One region of the Rahnella sp. Larv3_ips genome, then DNA from elsewhere that is predicted to be linked to it. Evidence: predicted binding sites of a transcription regulator. Region 1 holds the regulator's gene; each other region holds the start of a gene.

Region 1 (2,207 bases):
GCTGCGGCCTTTTTGCAAAATCGACACCACGTCGATCGCGCTACAGCCACCCGCGGACATCAGCAACATTTCCATCGGGCTCGGTGCTTTATCACCGGCATTCCCGTCCATTAAAACCTGATGACCCGACGCGGATTCACCTAAAAACGTCAGACCTTCCACCCATTTTACGCGTGCGTGCATTTGCTTATCTCCTGGCGTTCTTATTCATCAAATTTTCACCCCAGAGTACCCTTTCACCTAAAAACTGGCAACGTAACCCGATCGCCATCATGCTGAAGCGAGACAACACAAGACAGCATTGCAAACCTGTGTTACAAACAAAGCCGAAACATACTTTCCAGTAAATTGCGGTGACGGTTTTCGCGGTTTAAGAACAGAACCCAAGGTGATAACAGCAATTAACAGGCTGTTTCACTCCGACATCCGCTTGCAGCATTTCTGGTGAGTTACATGCTGATAGGGCGCATTAATATTCAGACGCCGTACAGGGAACTCTGAGCCCTGTGATTTTGGGCAGCGATAATAACAGAGGATAATAGCAAATGGTTCTCGGCAAGCCACAAACAGACCCGACACTTGAATGGTTCCTGTCTCACTGTCATATACATAAGTATCCTTCTAAAAGTACGCTGATTCACCAGGGTGAAAAAGCCGAAACGCTGTACTACATCGTGAAAGGGTCGGTTGCCGTCCTGATTAAAGATGAAGAAGGCAAAGAGATGATACTTTCCTACCTTAACCAAGGTGACTTCATCGGCGAGCTGGGACTCTTCGAAGAAGGTCAGGAACGCAGTGCCTGGGTACGTGCTAAAACTGCCTGCGAAGTGGCTGAAATTTCTTATAAAAAATTCCGCCAGCTGATTCAGGTTAACCCGGACATTTTGATGCGCCTCTCCGCGCAGATGGCAAACCGTCTGCAAATGACGTCAGAGAAAGTCGGTAACCTTGCTTTCCTCGACGTAACGGGCCGTATCGCTCAGACCTTATTGAATCTGGCCAAACAGCCAGATGCCATGACCCACCCGGACGGGATGCAGATTAAAATTACCCGCCAGGAAATCGGTCAGATCGTCGGTTGCTCCCGTGAAACCGTCGGCCGCATTCTCAAGATGCTGGAAGATCAGAGCCTGATCTCCGCACACGGTAAAACGATTGTCGTTTACGGCACACGTTAATCCCTCAAAAAAAGGCGCGACAGCTTACTGTCGCGCCTTTTTTATGGGCTAAGCTTCATCCATGACGCTATGGCGAAGGCTGTTTTATCATCCCGAAGTGAACTATGCACTGCGTCAGACGCTGGTGTTATGTCTGCCGGTCGGCATCTGCTGGCTGTTTGGGAATCTGCAAATGGGCCTGTTGTTTTCCCTCTGCCCTGCCTGCTGTAACGTCGCCGGTCTTGATACTCCCCACAAACGCTTTTTTAAACGTCTCATTATTGGTGGTGCTCTGTTTGCGCTGGGCAGCATTCTGCTGCAAGTGATGCTGACCGGGTGGCACCTCCCGCTGCCGCTGATCATGCTGTCGCTGGCATTATTACTTGGCGTCACCGGCGAAATCAGCCCGCTCCATGCGCGTCTGTTGCCCGGTGCATTGGTAGCGACCATCTTTACCCTCAGCATGGTGGGCGTCAGGCCGATGTGGCAGGCACCCGCGCTGTTTGCCGCAGGCACCGCCTGGTACGGCCTGTTTAACTGGGCGTGGTTTCGCATATCAAAAGAACAACCGATGCGCGAAACCCTCAGTCAGCTGTATTTGCAACTGGCGGATTATTTCGAAGCCAAATACAGCCTGCTGACGCAGCATACCGACCCTGAAACCGCGTTGCCGCCGCTGCTCAAGCGCCAGCAACAGGTCATCGATCTTATCGCCCTGCTTTATCAGCAGCTGCACATGCTGCCGCAGCACGGACATCATCATCACTACAAGCGGCTGTTTCAGCGTTTTCAGGTGGCGCTGGATTTGCAGGAGCACATTACCGTCAGCCTGCATCAGCCGGAAGAAGTGCAAAAGCTGGTGGAAGAGAGCCATGCGGAAGCGGTGATCCGCCGTAATGCTCAGGTGATTTCAGCCCGTCTGCGGGTGATTGCTGACGATATTCTTTACCACCGTCTTTCCGGGCGTTTTACCATGGCGAACGAACTGGCGGCGCTGGAGAAAATTGCCGCACGCAATCCGGATAATCCGGTCGGCCAGTTCTGTTATTA
Region 2 (2,207 bases), on a different contig from region 1:
CGGGCTAAGAGCACTGGCGCGTAATGATTTTTCACAAGCGCTGTCTGTTCGTCCTGATATGCCAGAAGTTTTTAACTACCTGGGGATTTACCTAACGCAGGCAGGCAATTTCGATGCTGCCTATGAAGCGTTTGATTCTGTACTAGAGCTTGATCCAACTTACAACTACGCGCGTTTGAACCGAGGTATCGCCCTGTATTACGGTGGCCGATTCTCGTTAGCGCAGGATGATCTGCAGGCGTTTTATCGAGACGATCCAAATGATCCCTTCCGTTCATTATGGCTTTATCTTGCGGAGCGAGAAATCAATCCAAAGGATGCCGACGTAGCGCTTCAACAGCGTTATGACAAAGCGGACAGAGGGCAATGGGGATGGAATATCGTCGAATTCTACCTGGGCAAAATCAGCGAATCTACGCTGATGGAACGCCTCAAGGCAGAAGCAACGGATAACACTTCGCTCGCTGAGCATCTCAGTGAAACTGACTTCTATTTAGGTAAGCACTACCTAAGTCTGGGGGACAAGAACAGCGCTGCGGCACTGTTCAAACTGACGGTAGCTAACAACGTTCACAACTTTGTTGAGCACCGCTATGCATTGTTGGAATTGGCGCTTTTGGGCCAAGAGCAAGACGACCTATCAGAATCGGACCAGCAATAGCTGACGACACCAATCAGCCTGATTAATCATGGTTTTTACCATTTTTAAGCGCCTTAACGGGCGAGGGTTGCTTTGTTCGTTTTATAATCTAATTTGAGCCGGTTCACACTTTTCAATGAAAATGACTGAAAATTTTCTCGACGAGTTATGTAGACTGGCTGCCATTATTAATGAGGCACGTGTACATGACTACTGAGCTTGAAACCTCTTTTGCTGACCTGGGGCTGTCTGCTCCGATCATTTCTGCCCTGACTGATTTGGGCTACGAAAAACCTTCACCAATCCAGGCTGAGTGTATTCCTCACCTGCTGAGTGGCCGCGACGTTCTGGGTATGGCGCAGACCGGTTCCGGTAAAACTGCTGCATTCTCTTTACCTTTGCTGCACAACATTGATGCTTCACTGAAAGCACCACAAATTCTTGTTCTGGCTCCGACCCGCGAACTGGCGGTTCAGGTTGCTGAAGCAATGACCGATTTCTCTAAACATATGCATGGCGTGAATGTGGTTGCCCTTTACGGCGGCCAGCGCTATGACGTTCAGCTGCGCGCACTGCGTCAAGGTCCACAAGTTGTTGTGGGTACCCCGGGCCGCCTGCTGGACCACCTGAAACGCGGCACCCTGAACCTCTCTAACCTGAGCGGTCTGGTGCTGGACGAAGCTGATGAAATGCTGCGTATGGGCTTCATCGAAGACGTTGAAACTATCATGGCGCAGATCCCGGCTGAACATCAGACCGCGTTGTTCTCTGCAACCATGCCAGAAGCGATTCGTCGCATTACGCGTCGCTTCATGAAAGATCCACAGGAAGTACGTATCCAGTCAAGCGTGACTACCCGTCCGGACATCAGCCAGAGCTACTGGACTGTACACGGCCTGCGTAAAAACGAAGCACTGGTGCGTTTCCTGGAAGCAGAAGACTTTGATGCAGCCATCATCTTCGTTCGTACTAAGAGCGCGACCCTTGAAGTGGCCGAAGCTCTGGAACGTAGCGGCTACAGCAGCGCTGCACTGAACGGCGACATGAACCAGGCGCTGCGCGAGCAAACCCTGGAGCGTCTGAAAGATGGCCGTCTGGACATTCTTATCGCAACCGACGTGGCAGCACGTGGTCTGGATGTAGAACGTATCAGCCTGGTTGTTAACTATGACATCCCGATGGACTCTGAGTCTTACGTTCACCGTATCGGTCGTACCGGTCGTGCAGGCCGTGCTGGTCGTGCATTACTGTTCGTCGAAAACCGTGAACGTCGCCTGTTGCGTAACATTGAACGCACCATGAAGCTGACCATTCCAGAAGTTGAAATTCCTACTGCTGATGTCCTGGGCGAGCGTCGTCTTGCTAAGTTCGCAGCAAAAGTTCAGCAACAACTGGAAAGCAGCGATCTGGATCAGTACCGCGCATTGCTGGCTAAACTGCAACCTGCAGAAGAGCTGGACATCGAAACGCTGGCTGCTGCACTGCTGAAAATGGCACAGGGCGAACGTCCTCTGATTGTTGCTGCTGACCCAATCTTCAAAAGCCGTCCACCGCGTCGTGAATTTGA
Region 3 (2,207 bases), on a different contig from region 1:
CACGATAAAGACATGTTCCCAGCCCCAGGCGTAGGTCAGCCAGCCGAGCAGCGGAGAGAACAGCGCGAGCGAGAAATACTGAGCGGAGTTAAAAATCGCCGAAGCCGTTCCGCGTTCTTTCGTCGGGAACCAGGCCGCCACGATACGGGCGTTGGCCGGGAAGGAAGGCGCTTCGGAGAAACCGAGCATAAAGCGCAGTATGAACAGCGTCAGCGCGCCGTACGCCAGCGGGAACCAGCCCACAAAACCTTGTAACAGTGTGAACAGTGACCAGAAAAACAGGCTGTAGGTGTAGACTTTTTTGGAACCAAATTTGTCCAGCAGCCAGCCACCAGGCAACTGCATGATCAGATACGCCCAGCCAAACGCCGCGAAGATTTGCCCCATATCAGCGGCATCCAGGCCCAGCTCACGCGCGACCTCGGTACCGGCAATGGAAAGCGTTGCACGGTCGGCATAATTCACCGCCGTGATAAGAAATATAATCAGCAAAATATAATAGCGAATATGTGTTCGCGTCTTACTTTGCGCCAGCACTCGGGACTGGGATTGAACGCTCATGGTGACCCTCATTTTACTATTACGGAATCATTCGCAGAGAAATTACAGTTATCGAAATAACGTTTTTACTTTTCGCCTGCGGTTTTCCTTTATATGAGACAGACATTTCATAATTATTTATTTATGTCTGAAATTTACCTGTATTGCTTTGAACGCTACCTTCAGAGGGCCAACACAGTATAAAAAACGATGCCTCAAATAACACTGTGCATTCGCACAAGAATACGCCGGTTGAAAACGACTATTCTTTTGCATTCACACATCATTGTGGGAGGATAATCACAGTTCACGCGGCGGCTGAAGCCGCACAGATCAAAGGGTGATATTCATCACATTTATTCTGTCACCTGCCACACAGAATGACGTTCAGCGGGTGAAAAGCTGGTCAGTTGCACAATGAGGTTCCCGGACAGCTGTTTTATAATGGATGCATACCCTGTATTGCCGAAAAGACAAAACGCAACATTTGTACGCTACGAATTCAGAGAATTAACCGAAGGTTCTTTTTTCGGGATGTTTAATAAACGCGGAGACAGTTATGTCACGTAATAAAGATAAAGAGCATGCAACCGACGCACTTTTCATTAAAGTTCATGAAAACGATAACGTTGCCATTATTGTGAATGATAACGGCTTAAAAGCCGGCACCCGATTTTCAAATGGTCTGGAATTAATTGAGCATATTCCTCAGGGCCATAAAGTTGCTTTGCAAACCATTGCCAAAGGCGGCGATATTATTCGTTATGGTGAAGTGATTGGTTATGCCGTGCGGGAAATCGCCCAGGGCGGCTGGATAGACGAATCCCTGGTCGAACTGCCGGTCGCCCCTGAACTGAACAGCCTGCCGCTGGCTACCCGGGTTCCCCCTGCGTTGCCGCCGCTGGAAGGCTTCACGTTTGAAGGCTACCGCAACGAAGACGGCAGCGTAGGCACTAAAAATCTGCTCGGCATTACCACCAGCGTTCACTGTGTGGCGGGGGTGGTGGATTACGTAGTAAAAATCATCGAGCGTGATTTACTGCCCAAATTCCCTAACGTCGATGGCGTGGTGGCGCTGAATCATCTGTACGGATGTGGCGTGGCGATCAACGCACCGGCAGCGGTCGTCCCGATCCGCACCATTCACAATCTGGCACTGAACCCGAACTTTGGCGGCGAAGTCATGGTGGTCGGCTTAGGTTGTGAGAAATTACAACCTGAACGCCTGCTGGAAGGCACGCCGGACGTGCAGGCTATTTCCCTCGACGATACCCATATCGTCCGTTTGCAGGATGAGCAGCACGTCGGCTTTCAGTCAATGGTTGACGATATCCTGACCGTCGCGCAGTTCCATCTGGAACGGCTGAACCGTCGTCAGCGCGAAACCTGTCCGGCCTCTGACCTGGTGGTCGGCATGCAGTGTGGCGGCAGCGACGCTTTCTCCGGCGTGACCGCCAATCCTGCCGTGGGCTTTGCCTCGGATCTGCTGGTTCGCTGCGGCGGCACGGTGATGTTCTCTGAAGTGACGGAAGTGCGCGATGCGATCCACCTGCTGACTCCGCGTGCTGCTGACGTCAGCGTCGGTAAACGCCTGCTGGAAGAGATGGCCTGGTACGATAATTATCTGTCCCTCGGACAAACCGACCGCAGCGCCAACCCGTCGCCGG
Region 4 (2,207 bases), on a different contig from region 1:
CGTTGGTGCTGAAAATACCGCGCTGGAAATCGAGACGGCCCGCTGATTTTTTAAGCCCCGAAACCGAAACAGCCTGCAAACGCGGCGGGAACTGCCACGCGGTATGGCCTGCCAGTTGCGCAATAAACGGCTGCACCAGTTGATAAAACGTCAGCGCCGCAGACACCGGATTCCCCGGCAGACCGCAGAACCAGCTGTTTTTCAGTTTGCCGAAAGCGAAAGGTTTGCCGGGTTTCATGGCCAGTTTCCAGAAACCAATCTCGCCCAGTTCATCCAGCATTTGCCGGGTGTAATCCGCTTCTCCGACCGAGACACCGCCGCTGGAAATCACCAGATCGGCGAAGGCATTGGCTTCTTCAAAGGCGTTACGCAGCGCCTGCGGATCATCGCGGATGATGCCCAGATCCAGCACGTTGCATCCCAGTTGTTCCAGCATCAGGCGTACGGCAAAACGGTTGGTGTCGTAAATTTGCCCTTCCTGCAATGGCGTCCCCACCGGTTGCAGTTCGTCGCCCGTGGAGAAAACGGCAACGTTGAGGGGCTTCCAGACTTCAACGTGCGTGACGCCGAGCGATGCCAGCAGCGGCAATTCCGCCGCACCCAGACGTACGCCCTGCGGCAACACGCTGTCGCCTTGTTTGATGTCGTCGCCCGTCAGGCGGATATTCAGGCCGTTCTCCGCTGTGTGGGTGAAACGCACGCCCGCATCGGTCACCTCCGCTTGTTCCTGCATGACCACAGCGTCGGCACCTTGGGGGACCGGCGCGCCGGTCATGATGCGGATACAGGTCCCGGCAGGCCATTCACCGTGGAAGGGCGCACCCGCGAAGGCTTTGCCCGCAACCGGTAACACGGCGTCGTCGTGCAGATCGCCACAGCGGACGGCATAACCGTCCATCGCCGCATTATCAAAAGGAGGCACGAACACCGGAGAACGTACCGGCGCGGCGGTAATGCGGCCAGCGGCCATATTCAGAGCAACTGATTCGGCGTCTTGTGCGTGCTTTGGCGGCACATGAGCGCGCATTTTATCCAGCGCTTCCTGGAGTGAGATCAAACCGGCGGTATTGAATTCCATAAAAATTCCTCAGTGATACCGTCCCGGTGGTGCGGGTGTCTGCGCCGGAGCCGGGCGGTTATAAAAGCATGCGCACAGTATGACAGAGAATCGGGACGAACCAAAAATCGCGGCAGGCGGAAAAACTTTGAGGGTATTTTCGAAAAATTGAGATCGATCCCAAAATTAACAATGTAACGCAGGTATGATGTTTACCGTTATTTGTGACATCCGTCACACAACTGTCATACAAACAGGAATAACCGGTGCTTAAAAAAAATCGCCATCAGGCCATCCTTCAGCTGGTCGAACAGCATGAAGTGTTACAGGTAAGCGAACTGGCACAATCGCTGGATGTGAGTCTCGAAACCATTCGCCGCGATCTCAGTGAAATGCAGGATAAAGGTCTGATCCTGCGTCGTCACGGACGTGCACGCCGTCTGGTCGCACAGCCTCAGACATCCTGGCTCAACAGTTTGCAGCGCTGTCCTCAGATGTGATCGGGCAGTGACAATAAGAAAAGGGAAGGCAATTCAATGCCTTCCCTTTTTTATGCGTCGGTTTTCATCTCAATGCGCGGATTGCTGCTCCAGCGCTTCGGCCTTGCTGCTCACCGAGGCAATAATCAACGCGGCCAGCAGGCATACGTAGGCGAGAGTGGCGGTATTCAGCGCCCAGAACAAACCGTAACGGCTGTACACCAGCGACGACAGCGTGGAGAAAATCAGCGTGCCTATCGTGCCGATAGTCAGCAGGGCAGACGTCAGCGTTGGCGGAGAATTCTTCACCTGCAGGCTGCCGTAACTCATGATGCCGGAGAACAGCCCGGAGTTGCAGAATCCGAACAGACCGGCGCAAATCAGGATAAGCGTCGGGTTTGCGCTGTTCGCCGCAGTGGCCAGACAGGCCAGACCCACGATGGCGGAAAGCAGCAGGTAAGTCCGCAACTTCACAAAGCGCACCGTAAACTGATTCACAAACAGGCCGATGGATTTCACCGTCCAGTAAGTCGTGATGTAAAACGCCGCGCTGTCTGCCGCCATGCCGAAATGCTCTTTGAGCCAGCTTGGCAGCCACATGGTGAAAATCGGTTCCGCCAGCAGGAAAGCAAACAGTGCGAAACACAGCACCCACACGGAAACGCCCCAGT

The links. The regulator CRP, encoded in region 1, controls carbon source genes, mostly activating them, when cyclic AMP is high. The targets are predictions, from matches to a motif close to ATGTGANNNNNNTCACAT.
Region 2: a site for CRP is predicted at 753-770, ahead of yrbN (protein YrbN). Genes of this name have one in related genera too.
Region 3: a site for CRP is predicted at 879-896, ahead of garD (galactarate dehydratase). Genes of this name have one in related genera too.
Region 4: a site for CRP is predicted at 1,280-1,297, ahead of ED901_RS02825 (DeoR family transcriptional regulator). Genes of this name have one in related genera too.

Annotation. Positions count from the first base shown of each region.
Region 1 is NZ_MJIB01000021.1:667,724-669,930, reverse strand. It holds gene ED901_RS22555 (OsmC family protein) at 1-183, opposite strand, end outside; gene crp (cAMP-activated global transcriptional regulator CRP) at 546-1,178, shown strand; gene ED901_RS22545 (YccS/YhfK family putative transporter) at 1,240-2,207, shown strand, end outside.
Region 2 is NZ_MJIB01000008.1:157,325-159,531, reverse strand. It holds gene nlpI (lipoprotein NlpI) at 1-661, shown strand, start outside; gene yrbN (protein YrbN) at 777-857, shown strand; gene ED901_RS14000 (DEAD/DEAH family ATP-dependent RNA helicase) at 847-2,207, shown strand, end outside.
Region 3 is NZ_MJIB01000011.1:140,045-142,251, forward strand. It holds gene ED901_RS15535 (MFS transporter) at 1-561, opposite strand, end outside; gene garD (galactarate dehydratase) at 1,100-2,207, shown strand, end outside.
Region 4 is NZ_MJIB01000004.1:74,478-76,684, forward strand. It holds gene moeA (molybdopterin molybdotransferase MoeA) at 1-1,078, opposite strand, end outside; gene ED901_RS02825 (DeoR family transcriptional regulator) at 1,324-1,557, shown strand; gene tsgA (MFS transporter TsgA) at 1,627-2,207, opposite strand, start outside.